3 regions of the Cyanobacterium sp. IPPAS B-1200 genome follow, and region 2 is predicted to be linked to each of the others. Evidence: predicted binding sites of a transcription regulator. Region 2 holds the regulator's gene; each other region holds the start of a gene.

Region 1 (5,712 bases), 1.2 Mb from region 2:
TAACACATCAGGAATCTCCAAAATTTCTTCCTCCACCTGACGCATTACATCGCTGGTATATTGTAGCGAAACCCCTTCAGGAGCTTGAATAATGGTAATAAAATAACCCTGATCCTCTTCGGGTACAAAAGCCGTTGGCACCACCGTATATAACCATCCCGTCAAAGCAATCAAAACTACAAATATTCCCACCACAAATAACTTAAAACGGGCAAGAAATGTTAAAAACCCCTCATACTTTAGAGTTAACCAATCCAAGATCGAATTAAATCGATTAAAAAAAGGCTGTATCCAATCAGGGGGATGTTGCCCCGATTTTAACAATAAAGCACACAGAGAAGGTGTCAAGGTTAAAGCCAAGAAAGTAGAAATTACAATGGAAAAAGCGATGGTTAAAGCAAACTCCCTATATAAAGCCCCCGTGGTGCCTGGGAAAAAAGTTACAGGAATAAACACCGCCATCAACACCAACGAAGTAGCAATAACAGCCCCCGTCAACTGCTTCATCGACTCACTAGCCGCTCGATGGGATTCCATATTACGATCTTGAATATAACGGTAAATTTGTTCTACCACCACGATCGCATCGTCCACCACCAACCCCGTCGCCAGAGTCAAACCAAAAAGAGTAAGAGTATTGATCGAAAAATCAAAAGCCCTCACAAAAGCAAAAGTTCCTACCAAAGACAAAGGAATAGTTAACGAAGGAATCAGAGTAGTACGCCAATCCTGCAAAAATACCAAAATGATTAGGACTACCAACGCCACCGACATAAATAAAGTTATGATGACCTCGTCCAAAGACTCCTCAATAAAACCCGTAGTATCAAAAGCCAGTTGAATATTAATCCCATCTGGAAACTGCTCTGCCAACTCAGCCATCTGGGTTTTTACATTTTGTGCAACCTCTAGGGCATTGGAACCAGGCAACTGATAAATCCCCACTCCCACCGCCTCGACTCCTCGAAAACGCACAAAAGAATCATAATTCTGCGCCCCCAATTCAACCCTACCCACATCCCGAAAACGAATTAAAGAACCCGTCTGCTCATCACTTCGTAAAATTATATCTTCAAACTCCTCTGGCTCCGTCAACTGGCTTACCGCCCGTAAAGAAATTTGGAACTCCTGACCTTCAATGGCAGGTTCAGCACCCACGGCACCAACCCCCACCTGAACATTTTGTTCTCGCAGAGCATTTTCCACATCCATCGGGGTTAAACCACGGCTACTTAGACGATTCGGATCAACCCATAGGCGCATAGCATAACGTCTTTCTCCAAATACTGTAACATCAGCCACCCCCTCAATTCTTTTTAGGGCATCAACCAAAAACCTTTCTGCATAATTACTAAGAAAGTCATTATCATATTGTCCATCTTCACTAAACATCCCAAAACCCATTAAAATGTTGTTGGACTGTTGAGTCACCGTAACCCCTGTCCTCTGCACAACATCGGGCAATTGCCCTTCCACCACAGAAATTTGATTTTGAATATCAACGGCCGCTAAGTCCTTATTCCTTGAAGCATCAAAAGTGGCAGTAATACTACTGGTTCCTGAGTTGGTACTACTCGAAGAAATGTATCTTAATCCTTCTACTCCATTAATTTGTCTTTCGAGGATGTTGGTAACGGTGTTTTCCACTACCTCGGCATCTGCCCCCGTATAGTTAGCGGTAATTTGGATTTGAGTCGGCGCAATATCGGGAAAACGAGCAATGGGTAAGGTAACAATACTGACGGTACCCACCAAAAGGATGATCAGGGCGCAAACGCTAGAAAATACTGGTCTTCGGATAAAAAAATCAACGAACATCTTTTATTAATGGATAATTGATAATGGGTAATTAATAATAAATAAACAAATTAACTTAGGGGTTATTGGGGCATCTCTCCATTTTCTTCGGGGGGTAAAGGGGCAATGGGAGCACCATCACGGAGGTTCAAAATTCCTGCACTGACGATTTGTTCCCCTTCTTCTAAACCGCCTAAGACTTCGTAGTTGTTACCCTGTAGGCTTCCTAATTCTATGGAGCGTTGTTCGGCTATTAAGGATGGTTCATCTCCTTCGCCATTTTCTGCTGGTTGAGCCACAAAAACAAAGTTATTACCCCCCATCCTTGATACTGCGGAAGAAGGAACAACAATACCGGGGCTTTCTTGCCAAATAATTCTTGCTCGAATGGAAGTTTGATTAAAAAGACTAGCTCCCGAGGAGTTGAGGGTTGCTTTGGTTAACACTAATTGACTGTCGGGACTAACTTGGGGAGAGATAAAACTTATTTCTCCTGTGGTCAGTATTTCTCCTTGACTGTCGAGAATTTCCACGGGTAAACCTAGCCTTAGTCTTTCACTTTGTTCTAAGGGTAAGGAAAAATTTGCTTCTAGGACATCATTTTCGGTGATGGTGGTTAGTTCATCCCCAGAGTTAATAAAGTCTCCTACTTTGATGGGAATATCTCCAATGATTCCTGTGAAGGGGGCAACTATTTGGGCTTTGTCAATTTGTACTTCTATGGTGTTCACCCTGGCGGTGGCTTGGGATACTTCGGCTTCGGCTTGGTCTATTTCTTCTCTCCTTGTGCCGTTTCTGAGTAGTTGCAGATTTTGTCGGGCTTGTTCTACGGCCGCTTCTAGTTCGTTTAGATCGGAGGTTCTGCCTTTGGTTTGAGCGTCTAAACGTCTTTGGGCTTGGGTAACGGCGGAGGAGGCTTGACGTTCGATGGTTACAAATTCATCAAATTCGTCTTGGGAAATGGCTCCTTCTTCAGATAATACCCGATACCTTCTGGTTCTTTCTTGGGCTAGTTCTAGCTCTGCCCTGGCGGATTCTAGTTCGGCTCTTGTTTGGGCTATTTCTTCGGGACGGGCGCCTTGTCTGGCGTTGTTTAACCGTGCGATCGCCCCTGTTAACTGAGCTTGGGCTTGGGCTATTTCTTCGGGACGATTCCCTGCCCTGAGTAAGGCTAAACGGGCGCGGGCGCTATCTAATTGGGCTTGAGCTTGGTTTAATTCCGCTTCTAATTGGTCACTGTCCACCCTAGCAATTATCTGTCCTACGGTAACTCTTTCTCCTTCTGTTCTTAAAATACTTCTAATTCTGCCGTCAATTTCTGACCTGACGGTAACAGCCCTAGGAGCATCTAATCTACCGACAATGGTGGTAGTATCTTGTACTATTTCTAGTTCTAATGTACTCAATTTTACGGGGGAGGGTTGACCTTGCCCTGCCATGGCCCCTGATGGATCATTACCACTTTCATTGTTATTGAATAACAGCATCCCCCCACCCCCAAGAATGGCTAAAAAGGCTACTGCACCAAGGATCCACCAAGGGGAAAATGATTTTTTCTTGGATTGTGCCTTAGGGGCGATCGCACTTATTTCCTCTTCGTCAACATTGGAGGTTTCACTGGGGGCAGAGTTAGGATTAATCATATCGGGTAGAGATTAATTAACGTTGATGGTAAAGTTTTATTAAGTTTACATTATATCAATAAAATATATCAATCTGATATAAAAAAAATTGAAAAAAAAGAAATATGTTAGAGTTAGCCACCCTTGGTTTATTACAAAAAGAGCCTTTACATGGTTATTTGCTCAAAAAACAGATGGAATTGTTTATGAGTGGTTGTATTAGTGTTAATTATGGAGCTATTTATCCTTTATTGAGGCGGCTATTGGATAAGGGATTGATTATGGAGGAAGAAGATGGCAATAATAATCGCAAAATGTACAGTATCACCTCGGCAGGAAGAGCCATATGGTTAGAGAAAATGCTAGAACATCCTCACGAAAGTTGGGTTAATGCTCGTTCTCGTTTTATGATTAAGTTTTTCTTTTTTAGTTACCTCGAATCTATAGATCGACTACATTTACTAGAGCATCGTTTGAGAGTGTGTCAATTACAATTGGATGATCAAGATTTACAGATAGTTTATGATGATCGTTTTCAAGCCATGGCTTTAGAGCGTTACAAATCAGATATTAACCGTGAGATTGATTGGTTAATGAAACAGTTAGCCATGGAGAAGGAAATGGAAATGGAATTATCAAAAAATTAAATCCTTGAACCTTAGATTTCAAAATTTGATAAAAGGTGCAGATAACCGTATTAGCACTCAAGCTCGAAGAGTGCTAAATTTATTTATGGAGAAAAAATATATGCTCATGAGAATTATTATTTATGTCTAAAATTGTATCTTTTAGAGAAGAATCCAGAAGAGCCTTGGAGGAAGGAGTTAACGCTTTAGCTAATGCCGTTAAAGTAACCTTAGGCCCCAAGGGTAGAAATGTATTATTAGAAAGAAAGTTTGGCGCTCCTGAGATTGTTAAAGATGGTATCTCTGTAGCCAAAGAAGTAGAGTTAGAAAATCCTTTACAAAATGCAGGGGCAAGGTTAGTTAGAGAAGTGGCTTCCAAAACTAACGATGTGGCTGGAGATGGTACTACCACCGCTACGGTTATCGCTCAGGCTATGATCCATGAAGGTTTGAAAAACGTCACCGCGGGAGCTAATCCTGTGGCTTTACGTCGTGGGATGGATAAGGCGATCGCCATTGCCGTTAAAGAAATCTCTGACATGGCCCAACCTGTACAGGGGGATGTAATCGCCCAAGTAGCTGCTGTTTCTGCGGGTAATGACCAAGAAATTGGTGATATGATTGCCCATGCCATGGATAAGGTAACCAAAGATGGAGTTATCACCGTCGAAGAATCCAAGTCCTTAGCCACTGAATTGGAAGTGGTAGAAGGGATGCAACTAGACAGGGGTTATATGTCTCCTTACTTTATCACTGACCAAGAAAAGCAAATTGTTGAGCTAGAAAATGCTTTAGTCTTAGTTACTGATAAAAAAATAAATGCGATCGCAGATCTCGTTCCTGTGTTAGAAGAAGTTGCCCGTGCCGGTGCTCCTTTACTAATTATCGCCGAAGACATCGAAGGGGAAGCCCTTGCCACCCTAGTAGTTAACAAAGCCAGAGGCGTGTTGAATGTAGCCGCTATTAAAGCTCCTAGTTTTGGCGATCGCCGCAAAGCCATGTTAGAAGACATTGCCATCCTCACAGGAGGAAGAGTAATCTCCGAAGACATCGGTTTAAGTTTAGACACCGTCAAACTTGACGAACTAGGAAAAGCTCGTAAAATAACCATTGAAAAAGACAACACCACCATCGTTACAGACTCTGGTAACACTGGCGATGTCCAAAAAAGAGTTGCTCAAATTCGTAAACAACTCGAAGAAACCGATTCTGAATATGACGCAGAAAAATTACAAGAGCGTATCGCCAAATTAGCTGGTGGTGTAGCCGTAATCAAAGTAGGTGCTGCCACCGAAACCGACTTAAAAGAACGCAAATTACGCATCGAAGACGCTCTTAACGCTACTAAAGCAGCCGTAGAAGAAGGTATCGTACCAGGGGGAGGTTCAACCCTCATTCACATGGCAAGTAAAATCTCTACCTTCAAAGAGACTTTAAGCGATGTAGAAGAAAAAGTAGGGGCAGAAATTGTTATCAAAGCCCTAGAAGCACCCTTACGTCAAATTGCTACCAACGCAGGGGTTGAAGGCTCTGTGGTAGTGGAAAAAGTGAGAGAATCTGCGGCCAATATCGGTTACAACGCCCTTACGGGAGTTTATGAAGACTTAATTGCTGCGGGAATTGTTGATCCTGCCAAAGTGGTTCGCTCTTCCTTACAAAACGCTGCT
Region 2 (5,712 bases):
GCAAAATCTTTAATCCAAGTTACTCCACGGGGAATTAACTTATCCTCATGTTTGACGGTGTCTTCAAATTCATATTCTCCACCGCCTACCAATGTCCATGCGGGTTGATAGTAATGATTTTCCGATGGTTCAAGGACAGCAATATTAAGACTATTATTTTTCCTCATCAGTTGAGATGCAACGGTAATTCCTGCGGCACCTCCGCCAATGATTAATATTTGAAAAGACTTGTTACTCATAAAAAATAAAAAAGTTGCCGAAGCAACAGGCTAGTTAATCATATTTACTTTCTTTTAGTGTAAAAGATCCCCCCAAATAGGTGGTTATTTCTTCATATTTCTTTGAGATTTAATGATCAAAATATGGATAAAACCATGAACGATTAATGGTTTTTATGGTCAAAAAAATGCTCAAAGACAATAGACTAGGATAGGAAAACACTGGATTAGTCACTATAAAAATTTTTCATGAATGTTAACGAGCAAAAAAACTCTGGTTTAAGTGCCTTTGGTGGTGTTTATACCCCTTCTATCTTGACCATTTTGGGGGTAATTATGTATCTCCGCTTTGGTTGGGTAGTGGGTAATGTGGGCTTGTTGGGAACGTTTTTAATTGTCATCCTTTCAAGTCTGATTACCTTTTTAACGGCTTTCTCGGTATGTGCGATCGCAACGGATCGAGTAGTTAGGGCAGGGGGTGCATACTATATGATTAGTCGCTCTTTGGGCATTGAAACAGGGGGGGCGGTAGGTATTCCTTTATATCTGGCTCAGGCGTTATCTGTCGCCCTCTATACCCTTGGTTTTGCTGAAAGTGTGGTGCAAATTTTTCCTGCTTGGGCAGATTATCAACTGTATATCGCTTTGGCTATCACCATTGGTGTGGGTATCTTAGCCCTCACCAGTGCTGAAATTGCTATCAAGGCTCAATATTTTATTATGGTGGCGATCGCCCTTTCCTTGCTATCCTTCTTTTTTGGGCAACCCGTAGAAGAAACTCAACTGGAATGGTGGAGAAGCACAGATCAATCTTTTTGGCAAGTATTTGCGGTTTTTTTTCCTGCCGTGACGGGCATCATGGCGGGGGTGAATATGTCGGGGGATTTAAAAGATCCTACCAAAGCCTTACCCATTGGCACTTTAGCCGCTGTGGGTACTGGTTTTCTTATTTATATGATTATTCCCATTTTTCTGGGCTTGAGGGCTAATGCTCAAACTTTAATTGATGAACCCTTTATCATGGCGAGGATGTCTTTTTGGGGAGGGGCGATCGCCCTTGGAGTATGGGGAGCGACATTAAGTAGTGCCATTGGTAGTATTTTAGGGGCGCCGAGGGTATTACAAGCTCTCGTCAGAGATAATATTTTTCCTAAATCCCTCAGTTTTCTGGGGCAAGGGGCAGGTAAAAATGATGAGCCGAGACTAGGTACAGCAGTTACTTTGGGCATTGCGGTGGCGGCGGTATGTTTGGGGGATTTAAATTTGATTGCCCCTATCCTCACCATGTTTTTTCTTACCACCTATTTAGTATTGAATGCCTCCGCAGGTATTGAAAGTTTCCTTGATTCCCCCTCCTTTCGTCCAACCTTTAAAGTACATTGGAGTTTGTCGGTGATGGGTGCTTTGGGTTGTTTGGGAGTAATGTTTCTCATAAATGCGATCGCCACTATTTTCGCCGCCATTATCGTCTTAGGCATTTACCTATATCTGCAACGACAAGAATTAGAAGTAACATGGGGAGACAGCCGTAGGGGAATGTGGATGGCACTTCTACGCACAGGCATTTATCAAGTAGAAGAAGAAATTGCCGATCCCAAAAATTGGCGCCCCCATATCCTTACCTTCTTCCATTCCCCCCAAAAAAATTGGTCATTAGTCAAACTAGCCGATAGTTTTAACCATAAAGGCTTCTTAACCGTTGCCAGTGTGATTCCCCAAAGGAGAGACTATCAAAGTAAACAAAACTTGGAAAATACAGTCAAAGAGTATTTAACCAAAAATCAAGTACAAGGATTAGTCAAAATTATTCGCTCTGATGACACCTTTGGGGTAATCCCTCAATTAGTAGAAAGCTACGGTATCGGTGCTTTAATTCCTAATACAATCATCCTTGGCAGTAGCACCGCTTGGTTAAAAGAAGATTGGGAAACCCATCAACAATATAGTCAGATGGTAACTCAAATCCATGAGCTAAAAAGAAATATTCTTATCTTGAAACAAAACCCCCAACAGCAATTGAAAAAATATCGTCGCATTGATGTGTGGTGGGGCGGAATTCAAGCTAATGGTAGTCTGATGATTTTACTCGCCTACCTGCTCAAAAATGACTGGGATTGGTCACGGGCAAACATTTACCTCAAATTAGTCGTCCGTAATCCTAATGCCTTAAAATCAACCAAAAATAACATTAAAGCACTTATTGAAAAATTAAATATAGAATTAATCCCCGAAATTATTGTTAGTGATGAAAGCTCCTTTGAGACTATTTTAAAAGAAAACTCTCAAGGTGCTGATTTAATATTTTTAGGATTAGCCTCTCCCGCTGAAAATTTTGCCCAATACTATCATAGTTGGTTGAAAAGAACGGAAAATTTACCTACCATTGCCTTTGTCATGGCGGCTAATGATTTTCCCTTTGAGGAAGTCTTACAAAAAGAAGGATGATTAAGCTCACCTTAATTTTTGATTCTCCATCTAAACTAGAAATTTTAAATTAATTAATGCTGATTTGGCGTTAATGAGAGCTTTAGCTGTGGTGCAGGAGTTGCAACGACAAGGGGAGTTTAAAAATGTCCAGTTTCGAGCCTATTCGGGAGCTCAATTATATTTGCCATCTGGTAGTTTTGCCTCTGTAAATCGTAGTCAAGATGATACACGCAGACGCATGGAAATTCGTTTTATTCCTCCTGGTAGAAGTAACTAAAAAGTTTGATTAATTATCCATTACGTTACTGAGATTTTGAGAAAGATAATCGGCGGTGGATTCCACAAGGGCGATCGCATCTTCGTAGGCTATACGAGTAGGTCCGATGATGCCCACACTGCCTACGGGGTAAGTACCTTGATAATAATTGGAGGAGATGAGACTGCAATAGTGCATAGATTGCAAAGGATTTTCTGAGCCGATGGTAATTTTTACTTTAGAAAAAGATTTTTGTGGCTCATCTAAATTAAATACTACGGGAAAAAGTTGCTCCTGTTCCTCTTCTAATAATTGTAAAAGTATTTGCAGATGTTCGATTTGGGCAAACTCAGGTTGGCGCACCATTTTGGCGATACCCTGTACCATAATGGGGCTATGGCTAGAAATGCGGTAATTTTCGGTAATTTTCTCCAAGAGATGGTTAATAAAATGGGCATATTGCTTAAATCCTTGTTCCAATTCACTCCAATCTAAATCATCTATGTCGAAGAGCGATCGCCCTTTGAGCTTATGATTAAGAAAATTAGATAACATTTGCAACTGTTGATCAATTACCTCCCCTATGTGGTTATCATGATCTAAATTAAAATCGTGATGATCAAATAATACCGACTCTGTCTGATAATTGTCGATCACCATCACCAACATTATTTTTTGTTCCGCAATTCTCAATAATTGTAGATGATAGATAATATTGCTAGTAGTTTGAGGGAGAGTAACCAAAGCAATACAACCACTTAAATCTGATAAAACCTGAGTAATTTTCTTGAAAAGAATCTCATAATTTTTTTGTACTGAACCAACTTTACTATTTAAACTTTGTGCCAAAGACTTCTTAAGAGGTTTCTGAGAAGGTAAAAGCCTATCAACATAAATACGATAGCCAGAGTCAGAGGGAATACGCCCTGCTGAGGTGTAAGGTTGATACAAAAAACCAGCCTTTTCTAATTTGCCCATCACATTACGGACAGTAGCAGAACTTACACTAAAATCATATTCTTGAATTAAGGTTTTTGAGCCAACAGGTTCGGCAGTGGCGATATAATGCTTAACGGTTGCCTGTAATATTCTTTGATGGCGTTCATTAAGGTTAACTTGAACAGTCATCTTCTAAACATTGGTTTATGGTGAACAAAACTGAGTTTAATAAAATATTTATATTTTGCTAGTATAGCGTTTCTATCTTTTTTTGATCTGCTTGGGTGCGTCCTGATGATGAATTACCAAGGACTACCAATCATAGTAAAAGGCGCCCAGTAGAAAGGATGGGAAAAATCTTCTGACTGTTGAGATACTTCTGGCAATTCCCCTAGGGAAATATTAACGGAAGGAGTAACAATGGTATCTCCATCGTCAGTTTTGCGTGTATCACCCCGTAATAGGTTCAATTGGGCTTGGCGTAGGGCTTCTGCTTTGATGGTATCATTCCTTAACTGACCATAAAAACTGGTCATCAGAGCTAGAGTGCCAGTATCGCTTACCTGCCACACACTACCGAGGGCGGTTTTTACCCCTGCTTGGACAGCTAACCCTGCAAATCCTAGTTCCGCCATTTCATTACCAAAAGCAGTGTTACAGGCGCTTAATACTAATAGTTCTACTCCAAGGTCATTGAGTCCTAGGGTACGTAGTTCATTCAAGTTAAGGCGATCGTTGTATAGTTGAATATAACTCAGATCGGCTTGTATCGTGTTAAATTCTCCATGGGTGCCAAAGTGAACTATGCCATAGGAATTTTGGCTGAGATTACGGCGGATATTATCGAGGGTAAAACTATCACTGGTAAATAAATCTTGTCTGAGTTGGTCTTCTCCTTGCCATACTTGGGAGATGGTGGGTAATTCTATACCAGCTGCTGGTAGAGGGGTAATTAACTGATCTTCAAAAGTGGACGCACCCATGGCGAGTAAATTGCGATCGCCCAGAGGACTATAATCATTATCATTAAGGTTAATACTAGGAGTAAGGGAAAGACTATATTTTTCGACTAAATACTCATCAGTTTTTTGATTATATAGCACCGCCAAAGGCAAAAAGCGCATTTCATTGGGTAACATAAACACCAAATTTTCAATCTCCCGCTCAGATAGCAATTCTTCCAAAGGCTCCATCAACCATTGATAAATCTGCGTAGCATCGGCCCTGTAGCGATCGTTTTGATCAAAAATATCGGAGACATTTAGCCATAAACTATTCACCGAATTACTCACGTCCTCCCGACTCACAGGAACTGTAACCCTCAAGGGATTACCCTCAGCGGTGATAATTAAAATATCCAACTCAGTATCATCTAACTCTTGAACATCCGTCACAGGATCAATATTAGGAACATCATTCAGAACTAGGCTAAACTCATTAGTTTTCTGAGCCTCTCGCCTTGCCATATCATCATCTAAGCTGATGGGTTGATAGTTGCGAGGACTGAAACTAACATAAATAAACCCACTCTTGACTCCTGTTTTATTTTCAATGGTGGTCAATATTTCCTTAGCCTGATCAATACTCAATATTAATAAACTTTCCTCCCCGTTGATCGGAATATTTTCTCCCACCGTGGGACCATAAGATGTTTGACTATTGCTAGGATCACTCTGATTCGATTGAATTAAAGAAGACAGTAATTCACTCTGAGGATCAATAGGTTCTGGTATGGGTTCTGGTTCTGGTTCTGGTATGGGTTCAGGGTCTGGTTCTGGTATGGGTTCTGGTTCTGGTTCTGGTATGGGTTCAGATTCTGGTTCTGGTATGGGTTCTGGTTCTGGTTCTGGTATGGGTTCAGGGTCTGGTTCT
Region 3 (5,712 bases), 590 kb from region 2:
TATGCTACTTTTTTGCAAGAATTAGTACATAAACAAACGGGAAAATATGCAAAGACTTTAGAAATTGAGTCTAATCCATCATGGCAGCAAAAAGAGAAAATACCACTACAAATCATTGAAAAAGCCCAAGAATTTGATATTAAATTAAGTATTAATCAATGGCAAAATTTAACAGATTTACAAAGATTTGCTCTAATTAAATTAAGTCGCCCCAGCCACGAAAATAATAACTTTCTCCCCGCCCTCAAGGAATTTGATTTAATTTAGGTTTATGAGAAGACGAAAAAAGTCCACTCCCCATTGCCTATTGCCTATTGCCTATTCCCCATTCCCCACCCCGACTAACAATATATTCATCAAACTGAGGTACAATAGTAAGATTGCAGACAAAATGAAACTCGTTTATGGTAGAAAAAAAACCAATTAAAGTTATAAGTGATAATCGTCAAGCCAGATACCTATATGAGATTTTAGATACCTATGAGGCAGGGATTCAGCTAGGCGGCACAGAAGTAAAATCCGTTAGGGCTGGAAAGGTGAATTTGAGAGATGGATATTGTTTGATTCGTAATGGGGAAGCATGGTTGATGAATGTTCACATTGCCCCCCACCAAACCGCAGGGCAGTATTTTAACCATGAGCCGAAGCGCGATCGCAAATTACTTTTACACAAAAAAGAAATCAGTAAATTAATCGGCTTATTAGAGCAAAAAGGATTAAGTTTAGTTCCCCTAAAAATGTACATCAAAGGGGATTGGATTAAAATTAATCTTGGTTTAGGTAAAGGTAAGAAACTTCACGACAAACGGGAAACCATTAAACGCCGTGACGATGAGCGACAAATGGCGAGAGTAATGAAACAGTATTAAAAATTGACAATTGACAATGGACAATTGACAATGAATTATACTTAAAGCGTTACTTTGAGTCATAAATAATGAGTTAATTTCTTAATCCAAAAGACTAACTATTCATTATCAATTATCAATTATCAATTATCAATTATTAATTATCAATTACTATCCATGGCTTCCATTTCCCAATTACACAAACAGCTTATCAATAAAGAACGTTCAGCGGTAGAAATTACCCAAGAATATCTCCATACCATCGAAAAATTAGAACCCCAAATTAAAAGCTATCTTCATATCACCAAGGATTTAGCCCTAGAGAGCGCCCAAAAAGTGGATCAAAAAATTGCTAGGGGAGAGGAAATTGGAACCCTTGAAGGTATCCCCATCGCCGTTAAAGATAATATGTCCACTAAAGGGATTCCTACCACCTGCGGTTCAAAAATTCTCGAAGGTTTTATCCCTAGCTATGAATCCACCGTTACCCAAAAACTCCATGACCAAGGGGCGGTAATTTTAGGTAAAACTAACTTAGATGAGTTTGCCATGGGAAGTTCTACAGAAAACTCTGGTTATCAAGTAACCGCTAACCCTTGGGATACCACCCGAGTGCCAGGGGGGTCTTCTGGAGGCTCTGCGGCGGCCGTGGCTGCCGATGAATGTGTGGTTTCCTTGGGATCTGATACTGGGGGTTCTATCCGTCAACCTGCCTCACTGTGTGGGGTTGTGGGCTTGAAGCCTACCTATGGTTTAGTGTCTCGTTTTGGTTTAGTGGCCTATGCTTCCTCCCTTGATCAAATTGGACCTTTTGCCCACACCGTGGAGGATGCAGCTGTTTTGTTAAAGGCGATCGCCGGTTACGACTCCAAAGACTCCACTAGCTTAAAAGTCGAAATCCCTGACTATACAACATCCTTTACCACCGACTTAAAAGGCTTGAAAGTGGGCATCATCCGGGAAACCTTTGGAGATGGATTAGATGGAGTAGTGGCAGAAGCCGTTAACCAAGGTATCAAAGAATTAGAAAAACTAGGCGCCCAAGTAAAAGAAATTTCCTGCCCTCGTTTCCGCTATGGTTTGCCCGTTTACTACATCATCGCCCCCAGTGAAGCCTCCGCCAACCTTGCCCGTTACGATGCAGTAAAATATGGTATCAGAAGCCAAGCGGATAACCTTATGGATATGTACACCCAAACCAGAGCGCAAGGCTTTGGTAAGGAAGTAAAACGCCGTATTATGTTAGGTACTTATGCTTTATCCGCAGGTTACTATGACGCTTATTACCTCAAAGCGCAAAAAGTGAGAACTTTAATTAAACAAGACTTTGACAACGCTTTTGCTGATGTGGATGTATTAATTTCCCCTACCTCCCCCACCACTGCCTTTAAAGCAGGGGAAAAAACCGATGATCCCCTTACCATGTATTTATCGGATTTAATGACTATCCCTGTTAACCTTGCTGGTTTACCCGGTATGAGTATCCCTTGCGGTTTTGATGGTCAAAATTTACCCATCGGAATGCAGTTAATTGGTAACGTCTTACGGGAAGACATTTTGTTTAAAGTGGGTTATGCCTTCCAACAAGCCACCGACTGGCACACCAAATCCCCAAATTTGGGTTAATTTCCCCTAAATCCCCCTATTTTGGGGGACTTGGAAAACATAAATTTAATCATAAATTCTGTATTCAGGGTAATCCACTATTGCCCATTGCCCGTTGCCTATTGCCCATGAGTCAGTTGACCCTTAAACGCCAATTAGGTTATGGTAAAAAGAAAAATATTAATATAAAAAATAGATATAAAATGGACGGATTAACCTTTTTCCAAAATAGTGCTGGTAAATGGCGATCGCAACGTACCACCCATCACTTACCCTTCCGCCGTGCCGAAAGTGGTGGCTCAGAAATTAGGGTTGAAAGCCTCGACAAAAATAACCCTAAAATCAAAGAAATATGCGAAATGCACAAATTTGATCCTGAAAACTCCGTAGGAGGTTCCTATGTTGCTTGGGATGGCTCTATGGCGTGGGATAAAGAAAATGAAAGCCACAAAGGAGAGACTGTTTTTGCCCTCATTCCTGAGCCTAATAACCCCCGTGAAGGAAAACTATTAAGAGAAAGAGGCTACGCCGAAATAGTACCTGTGGCAGGGGAATATTACCTTGATCATGATGATGCTCTCGTTTTAACCACCGAATATGAAACCATGACAATCCATGAGCGTTTTTGGTTTGTTAGCGATGATGTTCGTTTGCGCACCAGCACAGTGCAAAGATTTGGAGGTTTTAACACCGCTACTTTTTGTATCGAAGTAAGGGAAAAATCTGAAGACGAAAAAACCACTCAACCTAATCTTGATTCCTTATTAGACTCCCCCGCCATCACTGGTTGGTAATACTAAAAAAAAGAGTTTTATTCCCCCCTTATTAAGGCAGTAGGGGGGATCAAATGTTTACAATTCCCTAAAAAACTATATAAAAAAAGACTGTTTCTATTATTAATAAAATATTTTAAAAAATGAGTAATTCCACAGATGTAAAAGCCCTTGCTAAATTAATGGCAGGTGATTTTAGCAATGAACAACAAGCATTAGATAATCCTCCCTTCTTTGCTCACATTCGGGTATGTATGCGCCCTTTACCCCATTTCCTTTTTGGAGAAGTAAGTTTTTTCCTCGAACAAGCCTACGATTTTTTACTCTCTCAACCCTATCGCTTAAGGGTATTTACCATTACAGTAGTAGGTGATCATCTTGAGTTGGAACATTATAAACTCAAAGAAGAAAAAGAATTTTATGGAGCTTCTCGTAACCCCGAAAAACTGAAAGGATTAACCCTTGACCATCTGGATAAAATGGATGGTTGTGATATGATTGCTCACTGGACAGGAACCCATTTTAAAGGTCACGTCAAACCGGGTAAGGCTTGTATTGTGGAACGCAAGGGCAAAAAATCTTATCTTGATAATAGCTTTGAAATCGATGAAAATAAGCTAATCAGTTTTGACCGTGGTAGAGACTTAGAAACTGATGAGTTGTTATGGGGTTCGGTGGCAGGGCCATTTCATTTTAGCCCAACCCAACGCTTTACCGATGAACTATAATCTCCAAAATATTCTCAACTCTCATCTCCAGTATCATTAGAAAACCTAATGCCTAAGAGCTAATACATAACACCTGCCTTATAGTTCGGAAACCCGTACAATAAAACCCATTGCTATGGTACGCCGATTTCGGTTAAATTAGCACTCGTAAGGTGAGAGTGCTAAAAGCATTTTCTCCGAGCGATTAAAAAAATTAACTATAGAGAAATAAGGAGAAAACCATAGATGGCTGCAATTACCATTAATGTATCAACTGTTAAGCCTTTGGGCGATCGCGTTTTCGTCAAAGTAAGTGAAGCTGAAGAAAAAACTGCTGGTGGTATCTACTTACCTGACAATGCCAAAGAAAAACCCCAAATTGGTGAAGTTGTCACCGTGGGTGATGGCAAAGTAAATGACCAAGGTACTCGTACCGCTGTGGAAGTAAAAGTAGGTGATAAAGTGCTTTATTCCAAATATGCAGGTACCGACATCAAACTTGGTAACGATGACTATGTCTTACTCTCCGAAAAAGACATCCTCGCTGTAGTTTCCTAATTTTATATTGAAACCCCTGAAGGTAGCTCAAATTTATTGAGCAAATAAAAACCTTTCAACTCATCAAATTATTTCAACTTTTACAGTAAATAAGAAAAAAATAACTATGTCCAAGTCTATCATTTATAACGAAGAAGCTCGTCGCGCCCTAGAGCGTGGTATTGATTTATTAGCTGAAGCCGTTGCCGTTACCTTAGGGCCTAAAGGTCGTAACGTTGTACTAGAAAAGAAATTTGGTGCTCCTCAAATCGTTAACGATGGTGTAACCATTGCCAAGGAAATCGAATTAGAAGACCACATTGAAAATACTGGGGTTGCTTTGATTCGTCAAGCGGCTTCTAAAACCAATGATGTAGCTGGTGACGGTACTACTACCGCTACTGTACTCGCCCACGCCATTGTTAAAGAGGGTTTACGCAACGTAGCTGCCGGTGCAAACCCCATCGCCCTCAAGCGTGGTATCGACAAAGCTACTGACCATTTAGTTGCCAAAATCGCTTCCCATGCTAGAAAAATCGAAGACAGCAAGGCGATCGCCCAAGTAGGTGCTATCTCTGCGGGTAATGATACCGAAGTAGGTGAAATGATTGCCCAAGCCATGGATAAAGTAGGTAAAGAAGGCGTTATCTCCCTCGAAGAAGGTAAATCCATGGAAACTGAACTCGAAATTACCGAAGGTATGCGTTTCGAGAAAGGTTATATCTCCCCTTACTTCGTAACCGATGCCGAGCGCATGGAAGCTGTATTTGAAGAGCCTTTCATCCTCATCACCGATAAGAAAATCACCTTAGTCCAAGACTTAGTTCCCGTTTTAGAACAAGTTGCCCGTCAAGGTAAACCTTTAATCATCATTGCTGAGGACATCGAGAAAGAAGCCCTCGCCACCTTAGTGGTTAACCGCATCCGTGGTGTGTTAAACGTTGCAGCAGTTAAAGCTCCTGGTTTTGGCGATCGCCGTAAGCAAATGCTTGAAGATCTCGCCATCCTAACTGGTGGAAAAATGATCAGTGAAGACGCAGGATTAAAATTAGACACTACCACCGTAGATCAACTTGGTACTGCCCGTCGTATGACCATCACCAAAGATACTACCACCATCGTTGCTGAAGGTAACGAAAAAGAAGTTAAAACCCGTTGTGATCAAATTCGTCGTCAAATCGAAGAATCTGATTCTTCCTACGACAAAGAAAAATTACAAGAGCGCCTCGCAAAATTAAGCGG

What was found. Region 2 encodes HrcA, which represses chaperone genes, less so after heat shock. Its sites were predicted from a motif close to TTAGCACTCNNANNNTNNGAGTGCTAA; they were not measured.
Region 1: a site for HrcA is predicted at 4,117-4,143, ahead of groL (chaperonin GroEL). Genes of this name have one in related genera too.
Region 3: a site for HrcA is predicted at 4,093-4,119, ahead of groES (co-chaperone GroES). Genes of this name have one in related genera too.

The regions. Positions count from the first base shown of each region.
Region 1 is NZ_CP182899.1:2,916,542-2,922,253, forward strand. Features, by position in the region: gene A5482_RS13590 (efflux RND transporter permease subunit) at 1-1,818, opposite strand, end outside; gene A5482_RS13595 (efflux RND transporter periplasmic adaptor subunit) at 1,881-3,440, opposite strand; gene A5482_RS13600 (PadR family transcriptional regulator) at 3,545-4,066, shown strand; gene groL (chaperonin GroEL) at 4,189-5,712, shown strand, end outside.
Region 2 is NZ_CP182899.1:1,671,893-1,677,604, reverse strand. Features, by position in the region: gene A5482_RS07665 (NAD(P)/FAD-dependent oxidoreductase) at 1-239, opposite strand, end outside; gene A5482_RS07660 (amino acid permease) at 468-2,663, shown strand; gene A5482_RS07655 (hypothetical protein) at 2,737-2,922, shown strand; gene hrcA (heat-inducible transcriptional repressor HrcA) at 2,932-4,029, opposite strand; gene A5482_RS07645 (CHAT domain-containing protein) at 4,143-5,712, opposite strand, start outside.
Region 3 is NZ_CP182899.1:1,078,563-1,084,274, forward strand. Features, by position in the region: gene A5482_RS04965 (nitrate reductase associated protein) at 1-267, shown strand, start outside; gene smpB (SsrA-binding protein SmpB) at 405-869, shown strand; gene gatA (Asp-tRNA(Asn)/Glu-tRNA(Gln) amidotransferase subunit GatA) at 1,026-2,474, shown strand; gene A5482_RS04980 (phycobiliprotein lyase) at 2,657-3,247, shown strand; gene A5482_RS04985 (chromophore lyase CpcT/CpeT) at 3,370-3,954, shown strand; gene groES (co-chaperone GroES) at 4,180-4,491, shown strand; gene groL (chaperonin GroEL) at 4,598-5,712, shown strand, end outside.